One region of the Halobacillus naozhouensis genome, then DNA from elsewhere that is predicted to be linked to it. Evidence: riboswitches for the same ligand, from Rfam matches in the RefSeq annotation. Region 1 holds a riboswitch; the other holds the start of a gene.

Region 1 (8,267 bases):
AATCGTTTTTTTAACAAAAAACCGAAGCGCCTTTATAAACCGCATTTTTCTTTTTTATCCATTCTTGCCTCCGGAAACAGAGAAGGACTAATGTTATATAAGGGGTGTGCATTTCACGGGAAACTTATATGGTTGATCAAAACCATTATGGACCGGAAGTTCATCTGGCGCTACTCCCGTGATAAACTCGTTGGTGATCTGATGTCGAGTATATGGTTGAAAGTGATTTTTTCTACACTGGCTGCTCTTTTGGTCTTCGGCCTGATTTATCTTTTTTTCACAACCACTTACTATCCTGTTATGGGGGTAATGGCTTCGATGATATTCTCTTCAACTTTTGACGTTATATTTGCCGGTTTGCTCCTTTTATTTTTCATTGTCCTAGTCCTCGTTTTGTTTTTTGAAAGTCTTTTGTTTAAATAATCCATCAACAAAGACAATAGCTGAAAAGGAGAAAAATTAAATAAATCTAGATCTGGATAATTAAAAAGACCTATTAGAATAAAAACCAATCGCTATTTAAATGAATAGAAGAAGAGAATTTGCTTGAATAGTTATAGGGAAGAGCAGGGGGGTTATGATGGAGGATTATCGAAAATTAACAACAATGGAAGTCGTTGAATACGTGAAAACAATTCCGGGGTTATTTCCAAAACAGGCAGAGTTGACTTGCAGGGAAGTCGGGGGTGGGGATTTGAATTTATTCTTCCGTGTACAAGAACGTGAAAATAAGAATAATAGTGTGATTCTCAAGCAAGCGCTCCCCTTTACGCGCACATGGGGGCCTTCTTGGCCGCTCAATTATGACTGGATTCGTGTCGAATATGAAACATTATCCATTCAAAACGAACTCTGCGGGGATTTAGTTCCCAACGTCTATCATTTTGATAAAAAACTTTCACTTATCATCATGGAAGATTTGTCAACCTATCATATTCTTAAGAAAGGTTTCAATGTTCAAAATTGTTACCATTATTTGCCAAAACATATAGGGACATTTCTTGCCCGGACCTTATTTTTGACGTCTGACTTTGGTGCTGCTTCCGAAGAACGGCAAAGGTTCAAAACACAATTTCAAAATGAGGCTATGCGCCGTATTTCAGAGGAAATTAACTTTACTTATCCATTTACAGAGCACCAGGCAGATTGTTTCGATCCGTTAATCAAAGCATCCTTGTCTGAAATCTATTACAACGATGAGTTGAAAGCGGAGATCGAGAAAATCAAACATCAATTTACGTCAAACAAACAAGCTTTAATCCACGGGAATCTGCACATAGGAAACATCATGGTTACCGACAATGACACAAAGGTTATTAATGCTGAGTTCGCTTCCTACGGGCCGATGGGATTTGATATTGGAGTATTTATCGCAAACGTACTGATGGCTTATGTTTGTATCGGGAAAGACAAACACATGGCTTACAAAAATTATTTGCTAGATTTGATTCAGGCGGTTTGGGATGAATTTGAAGGTGCGTTTAGACAGCTATCGGAACAACCAGGAAATGATACTTTGATGCTTACTAATCCTAACAGGTTCCTATCCACTTTACTCCATGATTCACTCGGCTTTGCAGGCTGTGAACTTATGCGCCGTGTGATCGGGACTTCCTGTGCTGAAGATCTTGAAAGGATAGAAAACGACGAAACACGCGCTACTGTTGAAACTTTTGCTTTATTCATAGGACAACATCTTGTTTTAAAAAGAAATCACGTTCAAAATCTTAACGAACTGATTCTATCTTTACAACAACTGGAGAACTCGAACGGTCAAAGAGATAGCATAGTGTGACGAGGAATGTGTGCGGTAAAACGATCGATTTAGTAACCATTTGTTCAAAAGGGGCATTTTTGAAGCTTGGGGAAAGGCAGGAACAAAAATCTTATTTTTCGTGTATGTTTTGGTTATAAAGGATAATTTGCCTATGTTGGGCGGAAAGGGGGAACCATGGACTGGATTATGGGAAAGAAATATTTTAGTCTTTCTATATTGGTTTTTATGCTGTTAGGAATATTGGGGGGGTGTGGTCAGTCCGGGACAACTTCACCTGTAAATGCGGGGGATTTTGATCAGTTTTATGCATCAAGTGCAGATGACCTTGGAAAAGACCATTCGATCTATATAAATAAAGAGGACCGCTTGGTTAAGGTTTATGCAACGGTAAACGGGAAATACCTGAAGAAGCCGACCCGGCACGGCTTGAACTGGGTAGAAGGCTCAAACGGTGACAAATCAGTCTTTAAGGCCTATGCCAGTCCGCTGGCTTTTTATCATTCTTTAAGAAAAATCGGAGGAGATCCCGCCTTAGAAAAGGGGGGAGACAAAGATAAGGCATTTAATAAAACCAGTGATGGGGAGTTTATCAAAGGGGATAAGGTAGAAGTTAAGATCACATGGGATGGTGCGGATAAGACATATGACATTCACGAAGTAATGATGGATTCCACTGGAAAGAAAATCGTTTATCATTTTGGAGGCAACTATGAAGCAGCGAAAGAACATATGACTGGATGTTTTATGTGCTTCGATAGTTGTCCAGTCGGCATTACAAGTAACGCATCCCATCCTGTGGGAACGTTTAAGGACGGAAAGGCAAAGTTTCACGGAAATCCCGATGTACTACCCGGTGACGGGACCCCTGTTGTTTTGATCTACCAATTTGTCAAAACGGAATAGATATAGGTGGTGCATCATTAGGGGGGGTTATAATGAAATTGGTTGTCCAAACGTGTGGTCTTTTTTTGGGACAGTTGTTTAGCTTTTATTTGGCTGGACTGAGTGTCGGGTTATTATTGATTCAAGTTCAATGGATCGACATGCGCTTTGATAGTGCTTATGTGGTTACCGTACTTATGGGTTTAGCGTTATGGCTGTGTATCGTATTTTTAATCACAGAGGGGGGACTCCCTTTCTTTTTAAGGAAAGGGAAACCCTTTCTTGCCGTTATCTGTTTCAGCGTTGTGCCGGTAATTGTCACTTTGATCAATGGAAGTTATCTTTTTATGCCGGCCTATATAACCAGCAAGGCGTGGTTTTTGAATGACGTACTAACCATATCGCAAATGAACATGCTGCTGGTCGCCTGGTTTGTGCTTGGCATTACTTCATTGTTTTTTTCACGGGGACTGCAGGTTTTTGGCAATCGAAAGGAATTACCCACCAGTCAGAAAATCGGGATTGGCATTTTCAGCGGAACAGTCGCCTTATTTGTTTTCTTTTATCTTGGTCACCGGGATTTTCAACGAGCTGTTAACGATGCTATTGTAGTCATGCAACAAGCGGATGTATCGGCCTTTCGGGCGTACTTGCTGTCATTTGGGCCGCTTGCCCCGATCGTTTCCGGTTGGTTAATGGTGTTTCAATCGGTCATCGCGCCGCTTCCGGCCTTCGTAATTACTTTTGCGAACGGATTAGTATTCGGGTGGCTGGGGGGGGCTTTGTTGTCGTGGGGGAGTGCCATGGCCGGTGCGATTCTCTGTTTTTACCTTGCAAAATGGCTAGGTCGACCAGTGGTTCAACGGTTTGTCAGCGGTAAAGCTCTTGCCTGGTGGGACCAATTTTTTCAAAAGTATGGGTCGTACTCGGTTCTTATTGCACGCCTTGTACCGATCATATCATTTGATTTAGTCAGCTATGCGGCAGGCGTCACCCCAATTACGTTTTGGAACTTTTTTTGGGCGACCGGTCTCGGTCAGCTCCCCGCAACTTTGCTATATTCATATCTTGGCGAAACAGCTACAGACGTTGTGAAATTCTTATTTTTGCTTTTCACGATTTCAATAGCCTTGGTGATTATCGGGTATTTACTTAAACCGCGTTTTCTAAATTTAAAAGATTGAGCGAGACTGTAGGAGATGTGGATTTAGCAAAAAAGCCAGGCCTTTTACAAGGTACTGGCTTTTAACGTTTAACCCACCTTGTTATGTTATTCACTTCAGGATTTTTAAGAATGGCAGCAGAAAAAGTGTGGAGGAAATGGAAAATTTGATTACTCGATCATATGAGGAAAAGAAAAAGCTTGAAATGATCTACTTGGCGAATGATGAGCAACAGTAATTGCATAATAACATTAAAGAATACGAACGGGCGCAAATCTGGAATAAGACTTGCGCTCTCTCTTTATGAAAGGGGTCAGATTGTGGAGGAAATTATCTCTTTTAACTGGATATTTATGTTAAATACGAATGAGATTGAGATGGTCAAAACCGTGCAAAAACAAAACTCGACGACATCCTAAACCGATTACTTCTAAGCTTTGTTGTTGATGACGAATTGTTGACCAAATTCGTCATCAACAATCAGAATTAATCCAAAAAGAACCGCACCAACTCATAAATAGTGCTAACTAATTGCGAATTTATCGAGTTTCATTTATATTTAGTATAAGACAACTGAATAAACAATCCTTCGGGGCAGGGTGAAAATCCCGGCCGGCGGTGATGAACCATCTGTGTTCAGAGCCCGCGACGGGGAAGGAGTCTTATTTCTTTCTTCCCCCTGATTTGGTGCATATTCCAAAGCCGACAGTTAAAGTCTGGATGGGAGAAGGAGCGAGCGTGCAAAACAAGGTGCAAACATTCTGTAGTTGTACCTTCTATTCGCTATACTTAATTTTCAATACAGCAAAGCCCTGGAGAAGTTCGTCTTCTTCAGGGCTTTTTCTAATTAAACTATTGGGAGGTGAAGAAGATGCAGCGCGACGAACGATACATGAGCATGGCTATTCAAATGGCTAAAGAAACAGTAGGACAAACGAGTCCAAATCCTTCGGTCGCAGCAGTGGTTGTAAAGAATAATCAAGTTGTTGGTCTGGGGGTCCACGTCAAACCCGGGGAGCCCCACGCTGAAGTTCATGCACTCAGAATGGCTGGTGAAAAAGCGCAGGGAGCCGAAATTTTTGTGACACTTGAGCCTTGCAGTCACTTCGGCCAAACACCGCCCTGTGCCCAGGCCGTGATTGATGCCGGAATTAAACGTGTGATTATCGCTTCTCACGATCCTAATCCTAAAGTTAGCGGTCGAGGGATCAAGATGATGGAAAAGGCCGGACTTACGGTAGAAACAGAGGTCTTAATAGATGAAGCAGATGAGCTCAATCGTGCTTTCTTTCATTTTATAAAAACAAAGCAGCCCTATGTTCGTTTGAAATCAGCGATGAGCTTAGATGGCAAAATTGCTACTACAACGGGTGAAAGTCAATGGATTACGGGTGAGACAGCAAGGCAGGACGGTCACTCCTATCGTCATCGCTCTGCTGCAATCTTAGTGGGCATTAATACGGTTCTAATGGATAATCCTAAGCTGACGACTCGAATAGCGGGAGGCGGCAACAACCCGGTTCGGGTTGTTCTTGATACCCATTTACGAACTCCTTCTGACTCCCAAGTGATTCAAGATAGAGAAGCTCCGACCTGGATCTTTACAGGGGACTCCGTCGAAGGTGATGAAGTGACTCATTTTCAGGACTTTCCCCACGTTAAGGTGATCAAATTGGAAACGGAAAACGTTCAAGTAGAAGCTGTTTTAGATTATTTAGGTGAACAAAAACTTACCTCATTGCTGATTGAGGGCGGCGGAACGATTGCAGATGCTTTTGTTCGAGCCGGGAAAGTGAATGAAACGATCACATACATCGCGCCTAAATTAATTGGCGGCAGACAGGCACTGACACCTGTGGCTGGTGAAGGAATCAGTAGTCTGGCACAACTGGATGCTTTTAAATTTCTTAGCTCTGAACAGCTTGGGGTGGATATCAAAGTTGTTTCAGTGAGAGAGGAGGACTCATAATGTTTACAGGGATTGTAGAAGAAATGGGTGCGGTCAAAACTATTAGAAGTAAAACAGAGGCGCTTGAGTTAAGCATTGAAGTGAATGAAATTTTAGATGACATTCATTTAGGCGACAGTATTTCGATCAACGGCGTCTGCCTCACGGTGACAAGTTATTCTGATCAAAGTGTGGAATTTGATGTGATGCCCGAAACATTTCGAGCAACGAACTTGCACCAGCTGAAGCAAGGCAGTTCGGTTAACCTCGAACGGGCGATGGCTGCTGGTGGCCGCTTTGGGGGTCACTTAGTCTCAGGGCATATCGATGGCACGGGTGAGATTGTGACAAAGAGATCAGAATCAAATGCCGTTTATTATGAGATCGAACTCCCGGATGGACTCATTCATTACTTTGTCTATAAAGGTTCGATTACAGTTGACGGTACCAGCTTAACAGTGTTTGGGGTAAAGGAGAACCGTGTCACGATCTCACTTATCCCGCACACGATGGAACATACGGTACTTGGTAATAAGGAACCTGGTGATCAGGTAAATATTGAATGTGACATGATTGGTAAATACGTGGCTCACTTTTTAGGAAAAGAGCCTGAGAGCAGTAAGTCAAAGCTATCGAAAGATTTCTTAAGTGAGAATGGATTCGCATAAAGAAGAGGGTGGGAAGATGTTTGATTCAATTGAACGGGCAATTTCAGAATTAAAGCAGGGAAAAATGGTCATCGTCTGTGATGATGAGGACCGGGAAAATGAAGGCGACCTAATAGGATTAGCTGAATATGCAACGCCTGAAATGATCAATTTTATGATTACTCATGGCAAAGGGCTTGTCTGTGCACCTGTTACAAGTCAATTAGCTGATCAGCTTGAGCTGGACCCTATGGTAGATGACAGCACTGATCCCAATAAGACTGCCTTTACAGTGAGCATTGATCATAAGCATACGACGACTGGCATCTCCGCAGATGAGCGGGCACTGACGATTCGTGAAATGCTTAACCCATTAAGCAAAGCCGATGATTTCCAAAGGCCAGGTCATATTTTTCCGTTAATTGCGAAAGAAGGCGGTGTATTGCGACGAGCTGGTCATACAGAGGCGGCAGTAGATTTAGCTGAGCTGGCTGGAGCCAGACCAGCCGGGGTCATTTGCGAAATTATTAAAGAAGACGGCACAATGGCAAGAGTACCTGATCTTCGTAAAATGGCTGATGAGTTTAATATTCCGATGGTTACGATTGCAGATTTAATTCAGTATCGTTATCGAGTAGAAGACCATGTTATCCACGAAGTCGAGGTCCAGCTGCCAACCGAATATGGTGATTTCCGGGCTGTTGCTTATACAAATGATATTGATTATAAAGATCATATTGCCCTCATTAAAGGGGAAATAGATCCTAACGAGCCGACACTAGTACGTGTACACTCCGAATGTTTAACAGGTGACGTCTTCGGTTCTTATCGCTGTGATTGCGGACCACAGCTTCACAACGCTCTTCGCCAAATCTCTGAAAACGGGAGCGGGGTTCTGCTTTATATGAGACAGGAAGGCAGAGGGATCGGCTTATTGAATAAGTTGTATGCCTACAAGCTTCAGGAAGAAGGATTGGATACCGTTGAAGCGAATGAAAAACTCGGATTTGGTCCGGACTTGCGTGATTATGGTGTAGGAGCACAGATCTTACGGGACCTCGGAATTTCTAAACTGAAGCTGTTAACCAATAATCCGAAGAAGATTTCCGGTCTTGGCGGCTATGGGTTGGAAGTCGTAGAACGAGTCCCTATTCAAATGGATTCAAGAAAAGAGAACGAACTTTACTTAAAGACCAAACAATCGAAAATGGGGCACTTATTCCATTATTAGCGGAAAATAATTTGACGCATTAAGTAAGAATTTTTACAAATGGCAGTAGCTAAAGGAGAGAGTAGGATGGTTAAAACATTAGAAGGAAACCTTGTAGGAAGTGGCTTAAAAATTGGAATTGTTGTAGGAAGGTTTAACGATTTCATTACAGGACGCCTATACGATGGCGCACTTGATGGACTGAAGCGCCATGGCGTAAACACTGATGACGTGGAAGCTGCTTGGGTACCGGGAGCTTTCGAAATTCCAATGGTGGCGGGAAAGATGGCGAACTCAGGAAAATACGATGCTGTTATTACACTTGGTGCCGTAATCCGCGGCTCGACGCCGCACTTTGATTATGTTTGCGGAGAAGCTGCCAAGGGTGTTTCACAGGCTAGCGTACAAAGCGGGGTCCCTGTTATCTTCGGCGTCATTACAACAGACACCATTGAGCAGGCCATTGAGCGGGCAGGAACGAAGGCTGGCAACAAAGGTTGGGAAGCGGCAACCGGTGCTATTGAAATGGCTAATCTTAATCGACAATTTGAAGCATAAGACAAAATCGCGGGAAGTGAAGGCTTCCGGCGATTTTTTTATGGGCAAGTAATGACCTTGTATTCGATAAAGCTAACGTCTT
Region 2 (8,267 bases), 1.0 Mb from region 1:
ATGGTTCTCTCAATGGAAGGTTTACATGTACGGGGCCAGGATGGTTCGATTCACTTTCCCCCACTGCACGAGCGGCCTGTTTTCTCACATAAGAGAGTAACCCATCTTCGGGTAATGCTAAATCGTGAAACCATTTGACGTAATGGCCATACATACCAATTTGGTCAATAGATTGGGGTGCTCCTACATCCCTAAGCTCATGGGGACGATCCGCTGTTAAAACAACAAGTGGAACCCTGCTATAGTAAGCCTCGACGATAGCCGGATAATAATTAGCTGCAGCGGTGCCAGACGTACAGACAAGCGCTACGGTCTTTTGTTTTGCTTTAGCTAAGCCCAGCGCGAAAAAAGCAGCAGATCTCTCATCGACATGGACCCAGTGTTTCACTCTATCGTATCGACTAAATGTCATGGCGAGCGGGGTAGATCGTGATCCGGGTGAAATTACCACATCTTCTATACCCGAATAAGCGAGCTGGGCAACAAAATGTGTCATATATCTTGATAAGGTGTCCGTGTAATTCATACTGATCCCCCTAATACAGATAACATAGGCCGAAGCTTCACGGCTGTTTCTTCGTATTCCGCATCAGGATCAGAATCTTCTACGACCCCACATCCAGCAAATAAAGAAGCTTCATCCTGTTGAAGCAGTGCGGAACGGATCGCTACTGCAAACTCCCCATTATTATGACCATCAAACCAGCCAACAGGGCCCGCATACCAGCCTCGATTTAATGTTTCATGTTTCCTGATATAATCAACAGATTGCTTCTGAGGCATGCCCCCAAGTGCTGGAGTTGGGTGAAGTTTCTCCACAACATCAAGCAGTGTATACCCTTGTTCAAGAGTGGCTGTTACAGGAGTATATAAATGCTGTAAATTGCGGAGCGGATAAACGACTGGTGCACTAGGAATATCAACATTATAGCAACACGCTTCCACAGCTTCCCTAATCATCTGAACAACAAAATCATGCTCCTGACGATTTTTTGGATCATTCAGAAGCTGCTGACTGAGGAGGTGATCCTCCTTTTTATCCTTCCCACGTGGAATAGTTCCCGCTAAACAAGTAGAGACAAGCTTCTGATTTTCTAATTTAGCCAGCCTTTCCGGCGTCGCCCCGATAAAATAATCTCCACCATTTTCGAAAACAAAAATATAGCTATTTTGTTGAGTCTCGCATAATTCCTCCACGATTGCGGCCAATTCAACTAAGGCATCAAATTTCACACGCAGTTCACGGGCCAGTACAACTTTCCCTAGCTTTCCTTGCTTAATATCATCGGTAGCTTGCTTGACACTCTGTTTCCATTTCTCCGCTTCCGTTTCCACCCATGCTGTTTGTTTGGGCAGATTCAACTCTTGACGAGCCCCGTGTAAAAGATGATGTTGCTGCTCCTCTATTTGGCGAATAATTTGCTGCTTATGATCTTCCTCAAAAATCAGCAAGTTTGTCGTCAAGTACGATTTTGAGCCTTTATTCGTCAACAAATAGGCCGGAACCGTCATCTGGCAGTCAGGAAAGCCCTCCCATGGAGTTGAATTATTCTGGTTGGCATCGAAGCTAAAGCCTCCCAGCGTGACAAGGCCTGTCCCTTTTTCATAGTACGGGTCGTATACTTGGGCTTCGTTCATAAGTTCATTCCAGTTTGATTCTATTTTCCTGAATCGGTTCGGGTGAGCTGCTGTCATCCTGTGAGCAGCACCTACACCTGCCATCGTGAAATCCTCATCTGCACTTTTCCAAAATAAACGATGCTGGTCTACCTTCTGTGATCGATCCAAAAAGGTAAAAGCCTCTGTATAATCTATTTCATTCACAAAACTGATAAGTTGCGGCTTTCTTTCAGAAGTCGCCTTATTAATCGCTTCCTCAACCATTTCATCTATTTGAGGCACTTTTATATGAAGCATTAAAATTCCTCCCACCCCAGTTAGGGACGTTGCATTATATTAAGATAAATCATTTACACACCATTTATAAAAGATAGTGATCCTCTTCTATTTTATTCTCTTTTTTATCTTGACTCAAGGAATCTTAATCGGTTCCTGCATATTCTTACAAGGATTGACACCAGAGGACTGTTTGCCTAAACTTAAGTTGATATTATATTACTAGTTTGATTACAAGGGAGATGACACCCATGAGTTCTGTTTCAAATCAAAATATGAGAGCTTCCTTGAATGAACGTGACGGATTTCAAGTTTGGTGGAGGTTACTGCGTCCTCATACGTTAACCGCTGCTTTCGTACCCGTATTCGTGGGGACGATGCTTGCTGCTCTGGATCATGGGATTCATCTTGGATTATTTGCTGCAATGCTTTTCGCTTCGGTCTTAATTCAGGCTGCCACAAATATGTTTAACGAATATTATGATTTCGTCAGAGGTTTAGACAATGAGAACTCTGTTGGAATAGGCGGAACGATTGTGCGGGATGGAATCCGACCGCGAACGATTTTAAACTTAGCCATCGGCTTCCTCGTAGTGGCTACATTGCTTGGTGTTTATATCTGCGCCTCTTCCAGTTGGTGGGTGGCTGTGATCGGTCTAGTCTCCATGCTGCTAGGGTATCTTTACTCAGGCGGTCCTTACCCGATAGCCTACACCCCATTAGGAGAGCTAGCTGCAGGGCTATTCATGGGCACAATCATTATTGGCATAAGTTATTATATCCAATCATTGAGTTTAACATGGGAAGTTATTGTGATCTCGGTTCCAGTGGCGATATTTATTGGAGCGATCAACTTGGCAAACAACATTCGTGACCGCGTCGGGGACGCTGAAAACGGCCGCAAAACTATAGCCATTTTATTCGGCCATCATGGAGCTGTCCGCTTCTTATTAAGCTTATATGTGATTGCCTATGGAATAACTGTAGTGTTAACCGCAATAGGAATGCTTCCCATCTGGTCTATCTTTACATTGCTTAGCATTAGAAAAGGCATCCAATCTATACGGGGATTTGCTGGGGAGAAATCCCCATTAGAAATGATGCCGGCCATGAAGGCAACGGCACAGACCAATACCTTATACGGTTTATTACTAGGAATTTCACTTCTATTGCAATTGTTTTTCCCCTTTTCATTTTAGCTAGTATAAGAGCAGTTGAAATGGAAGGCAACCTTATTACAACCCGAGCTCAAAAAACAGGCCGGGTTGTTTTTTTGGGGGATAGGATAAGCTGGAAATACCTCATCTTTATATATGTTTGATATTATGAAATCAGGGAATTAAAAATAGAGGATGATAAAATGGATATATCTATACAAAACACATTAATGGAAGCACTAGGAATGGAAGTTATCGAAGCCAGGCCGGACAAAGTTATCCTTAAAATGCCTGTAGACCATCGCACACATCAGCCGATGGGCTTTCTCCATGGGGGAGCAAGTGTAGCACTGGCTGAATCCGCTGCAAGCATTGGGTCCTTTTTAAATATTGATCCAGAACGACAGCAGATTTTTGGAATTGAGATTAATGCTAACCATACGAAAAGTATACGCTCCGGGTTTGTTTATGGCACTGCCATCCCCCACCACCGTGGCAAAACAACTATGGTTTGGGAAATTCGAATAGAAGGTGAAGACCACCAATTGATCTCTATTTCAAGGTGTACGGTGGGGGTCGTGTCCCGCCAAAGTTCCTAGCCGCTTCCAACTAATTAGGAGTGAAATAATGTTAACTGATAAACAGTTGAATGAATTCAAACAACAGCTAGAAGCAATGAAAGAAGAAGCGGAACAAGAGTTGGCTAAATTTCAAAACCAGCAGAAAAATAGTGAAGACCCTAATGATAAGGAAGGTGAACTTTCCAGTGTAGCTGATCACCCTGGAGATCTAGGAACTTCACAATTTGAAAAAGAGAAAGAGTATACACTTCATGAGCAAACACGGGAAAAGCTAAAAGAAATTTATGCTGCTCTTGATCGGATTAAAGATGGTAGTTATGGAAAGAGTGAAAAGTCGGGAGAGCCGATCCCGCTTGAACGTCTAAAGGCAATGCCGACAGCGAGAATGACCGTAGAGGAAGCAGAAAGCACCTGAAGAAGGAGAGCGGTCCATACGCTCTCCTAAATTTCTGTTTTTATAACGCTAGAAAAATTCGTTCTCTATGAGACATTTATGCAGCGGAAGAGGTCTTTATCCGTTTCTGCTCAATCCACGGCTTAAGTTTAATAAACAGTGGGATAAATAATATTCCAACAATGACTCCCTTTAGTGCATTAAAGGGAAGAATTGCCCCTACAACCGTCAACCATTTTACTTGATCAGACATTGTTTCCCACCCCATAAACCAGCTATATGCAGGTAAAAAAAGAAAATAATTGAGGACGCTCATCCCTATCGCCATGATAACAGAGCCTGTAATTAACCCCGAAACAAGGCTTTTTACGTTCTTAAATTTGTGATAGAACATGGAAACAGGCACGATGAATAAAACGCCGGCCATAAAGTTACTAACAACTCCTACAGGATCAGCTGCTCCTGTATAAATTAAATAAAGAGTATTTTTCAAACCTTCCACAATGATCCCCGCTGCTGGAGTAAACAGAATAGCAGCAACAAGCGCAGGAACTTCACTGAAATCAATTTTCAAATATTGAGGAAGCATTGGTAACGGAAAATTTAGCAGCATTAAAATCATCGAAATACTTCCAAACAATGATAATATAATTAACTTTAATAGCTTTGATGATTGACCTGTGTACGGGTTCATCAACAATCTCCTCCTTCATCTTTTGCATCGATTCAAAATCCCAGATGAAGGTAACCGAAAGACAAGTTCCCATATAAAAAACCTTAAGCAACAGGGCTTAAGGTTAGAGGTTTGTCCATAGGAAAGTAAAGGCAGGTTCCTCACCTACCATTCCACTCGACATCTTCTCCCATCCAGACTTTAACTGTCGGTCCCGGAATTCAACCGGGTCCACCGTCAGGCTAAACACCTAACGGGTCACGGACTTAGAATACTTTTGAAGTATTCCTTACCGTCGGTCGGGAATTGCACCCTGCCCCGAAGATTTGAATCGATATTATATAATTAAGCTAATCTTACAAAAAAGCGAACGAAATTGCAATATTTTTTTTATGCTTACTCAGTGAGTTCAAGTTCCATAATTATCGTTTCACCTTTTATAACATTAGATTGTGACGTATAGGAGAACTGAGCAACTTGGTTACGATTCATAATTACAATTGGAGAGGCAAGACTGGAAAGTTCCCGTGTTACTTTTGCTAAATCGAACGTAATTAGAGAATCGCCCCTTGAAACACGACTTTTCTCTTTTATATTTGTCTCGAATCCTACACCTTCCAGCTCTTCTGCATCGATTCCAACTTGTAGTAACAATTCAACACCTGTATCTGTTAATAAATTTACAGCATCTTTGGTCGGAAAAATTTGTGTAACTTCACCCGATACGGGAGCAACCATTTCTCCCTCAGTTGGCTCAATTGCTATTCCTTCGCCCATCATCTTGTTAGAAAACTTCTGTTTCGGAACATCGGACAGCTGAATTATTTTCCCAGAGAAAGGGCTACTAATCATAATTTTATTTTGTGTCACTTTAAATCCCCCTCTACAACGATCAAGGTTTTACTACTTCCGCAGATGGAAAGATATTCTCTAATGATTGAAGACGCCCATGTTCATCACGATAAACAATATGTTTGCGCTCAAATTTAGTAGGGCAGTCAATACCCACGGAAGCTGCCAAATTGTATAGACCATCCCTTATGGATAATACATAATTACAGGTTCGGAACGACTTTTCTTCTACAATTAAGGCTTTTTGAAGATCGGGGTTCGTAGTGGCCACTCCCACCGGACAATTATTCGTATGACAAATTTCAGCCTGAATGCAGCCTACAGAGAACATCATTCCTCTGGCAATATTTACTAGATCGGCACCCATCGCGAGAGCCATTGCAACTTTGTCAGGAGATATTAGCTGACCTGATGCAAACACTTTCACACGATCTCGCACATTATATTTCTTCAACATATCGTCTACTACAGGCAGGGCGGAGTTAATTGGCAGACCGGTCGCATCTGCAAGTTCCTGGTAAGACGCACCCGTGCCCCCTTCCCCTCCATCAACTGTAATGAAATCGGGGCCTTCTCGACTGTCTGCCATATGTGATACCATTTCCTCTAATTGTTCAATATTCCCTACCACGATCTTCATTCCAATAGGTTTGCCACTTACTTCACGCAACTCCTTCATAAATTCAAACATTTCTTCATTATTACTGAATTGGTAAAAACGGTTGGGGCTATCTATGGACTCCCACGGTTCAACATTACGGATTTCAGCAATCTCAGGCGTCACCTTAGCTCCGTCAACGTGCCCGCCTCGTGTTTTTGCACCTTGTGCAAGCTTCAGTTCAAACGCTTTTACCTCGTCTATTTCACTCTTTCGTTTAAATTCTTCCCATGAAAATTCGCCATCCTTAGTCCGAACACCAAATAACCCTGGTCCGATTTGGTAAATGATATCCACGCCACCTTTAAGATGGTGATGGGACAATCCGCCTTCTCCAGTATTCATCCATGCACCGCCTGCTAATCCAAGTCCAGTAGACAGGGCGGTAATTGCCTTTTCACCAAGGGATCCGTAACTCATAGCAGATTGACCAACCAGCCCCTTCACCGTAAAGGGGTGTTTGCATGTATCTCCCCCAATCACGACTGCTTCCTCATCTGGTAAATAAAATGGATTCGCTTCTTTATAAGAAGGATGCTCCTTGCGTTGGAAAAGCTTTTCTTTATCCACATGATACACTTTCGTACGTACTTTATTCTCGTTATCGACAAGCATTTCTTCACGCTGGGTAGGGTACATAGCATTTTTAAGATAATAACCAGGGGCCTCAAAATCGCGTTCCGATCCAAAACCGATTAACCGTTTATTATATTTAGCTGAAATATATGTACCCTCCATTTGGTTTCGGGTAAATGGTTTCCCCTCATTATCATCGTTAAATAAATATTGTCGTAATTCAGGTCCCATTTTTTCAGTGATATATCTCATCTTTCCAAGAATAGGGTAATTTCTTAGGATCGAATGGCTTTCCTGCCTCTTATCTTTCAACATTATTCTTATAATAAGTATAGTTATAGCTAAAATTATGGCAAAAAAAACAGACATAATCCCTATCAATAGCAGAGCTGCTATTTCCATAAGACCACTCCTTCGAATGTAAATCATTCAACTCTTCCTAGTTTCATATACCACATATCCCATATTCTCAATCATTTTTTAGCAAAAATAAAAACCCTGGCTATGCGCCAGAGTTTCATTTTTAGTCTTCTAAAGGGTTTAAGCTTTCTTCACCAGTCAGGTTGGCGATCATATCAACTAAAAGATCGATTTCTTCATTCATATCTTTTATACTGACCGTCTCTACAGGTGAGTGCATATAGCGTAATGGAAGAGAGACAAGACTAACCGGAACTCCTTGCCCGGTTAAACGCATGCGATCTGCATCAGTCCCAGTCATACGAGGTGTTAATTCATACTGCAAATCTAGGTTTAAAGAGGTCGCACTCTTCTCGAGCAGCTGATTGATTTTTCGATTGATCGGCGCTCCTTTAGCTAATACGGGCCCCCCTTCCAGGCGGACATCTCCATACTTGTTTTTGTTTACACCAGGATAATCCGTGGCAAAGGTGACGTCACAAGCGATCGCCATTGTTGGTTGAATGCCAGCCGCCGCGAAATAGGCACCTCCCATGTTAGTTTCCTCGTTAACTGTACTAACTGCATACACGCCTACGTTAATGTTTCGTTGTGCTAGTTTTCTTAACACTTCTCCAACGATAAACTGCCCTGTACGATTATCGAGTCCTCGGCCGGAAATATATCGATCCATCATAACTTCTGGATCACGTTTATATACGGCTAAATCACCGATTTGAACAAGCTTTTCCATCTCCTGTTTTGATTTCGCTCCACAGTCGATAAAGAGATCTTCTAATCCAAATTCATCCTTTAATCCCCCATGGTGCTGGGCGTTGACCCCAATTACTCCAGTAATGGATTTGTTATTGCCTAGAATAATCACCTTCATCCCAACTGCAGCTTTAGGATTGACTCCACCCATTTTATCGAAGTGGAGATAGCCTTGGTCATCGATACGGTTAATCACAAGAGCAATTTCATCACAGTGACCGGCAAGCAGCACCTTGAATTCTGCACCAGGATTTAATACAGCAATGACATTTCCAGCGTTATCCGTTCTTATTTCATCGGCATGTTT

Evidence for each region. A riboswitch is a leader RNA that binds a small molecule or an ion and turns the genes downstream of it on or off. The one in region 1 is predicted to bind FMN.
Region 2: another riboswitch for FMN. It lies ahead of P9989_RS14410 (ECF transporter S component); the one in region 1 lies ahead of ribD (bifunctional diaminohydroxyphosphoribosylaminopyrimidine deaminase/5-amino-6-(5-phosphoribosylamino)uracil reductase RibD).

What each region holds. Positions count from the first base shown of each region.
Region 1 is NZ_CP121671.1:3,759,262-3,767,528, reverse strand. Features, by position in the region: gene P9989_RS19320 (FAD-dependent oxidoreductase) at 1-423, shown strand, start outside; gene mtnK (S-methyl-5-thioribose kinase) at 581-1,795, shown strand; gene P9989_RS19310 (YdjY domain-containing protein) at 1,952-2,680, shown strand; gene P9989_RS19305 (TVP38/TMEM64 family protein) at 2,713-3,843, shown strand; FMN riboswitch at 4,404-4,558, shown strand; gene ribD (bifunctional diaminohydroxyphosphoribosylaminopyrimidine deaminase/5-amino-6-(5-phosphoribosylamino)uracil reductase RibD) at 4,694-5,791, shown strand; gene ribE (riboflavin synthase) at 5,791-6,438, shown strand; gene P9989_RS19290 (bifunctional 3,4-dihydroxy-2-butanone-4-phosphate synthase/GTP cyclohydrolase II) at 6,455-7,648, shown strand; gene ribH (6,7-dimethyl-8-ribityllumazine synthase) at 7,715-8,185, shown strand.
Region 2 is NZ_CP121671.1:2,747,816-2,756,082, forward strand. Features, by position in the region: gene menD (2-succinyl-5-enolpyruvyl-6-hydroxy-3-cyclohexene-1-carboxylic-acid synthase) at 1-526, opposite strand, end outside; gene P9989_RS14390 (isochorismate synthase) at 523-1,917, opposite strand; gene P9989_RS14395 (1,4-dihydroxy-2-naphthoate polyprenyltransferase) at 2,148-3,095, shown strand; gene P9989_RS14400 (hotdog fold thioesterase) at 3,257-3,652, shown strand; gene P9989_RS14405 (TraR/DksA family transcriptional regulator) at 3,681-4,049, shown strand; gene P9989_RS14410 (ECF transporter S component) at 4,126-4,722, opposite strand; FMN riboswitch at 4,880-5,031, opposite strand; gene P9989_RS14415 (PTS sugar transporter subunit IIA) at 5,098-5,571, opposite strand; gene P9989_RS14420 (FMN-binding glutamate synthase family protein) at 5,594-7,156, opposite strand; gene P9989_RS14425 (M20/M25/M40 family metallo-hydrolase) at 7,311-8,267, opposite strand, start outside.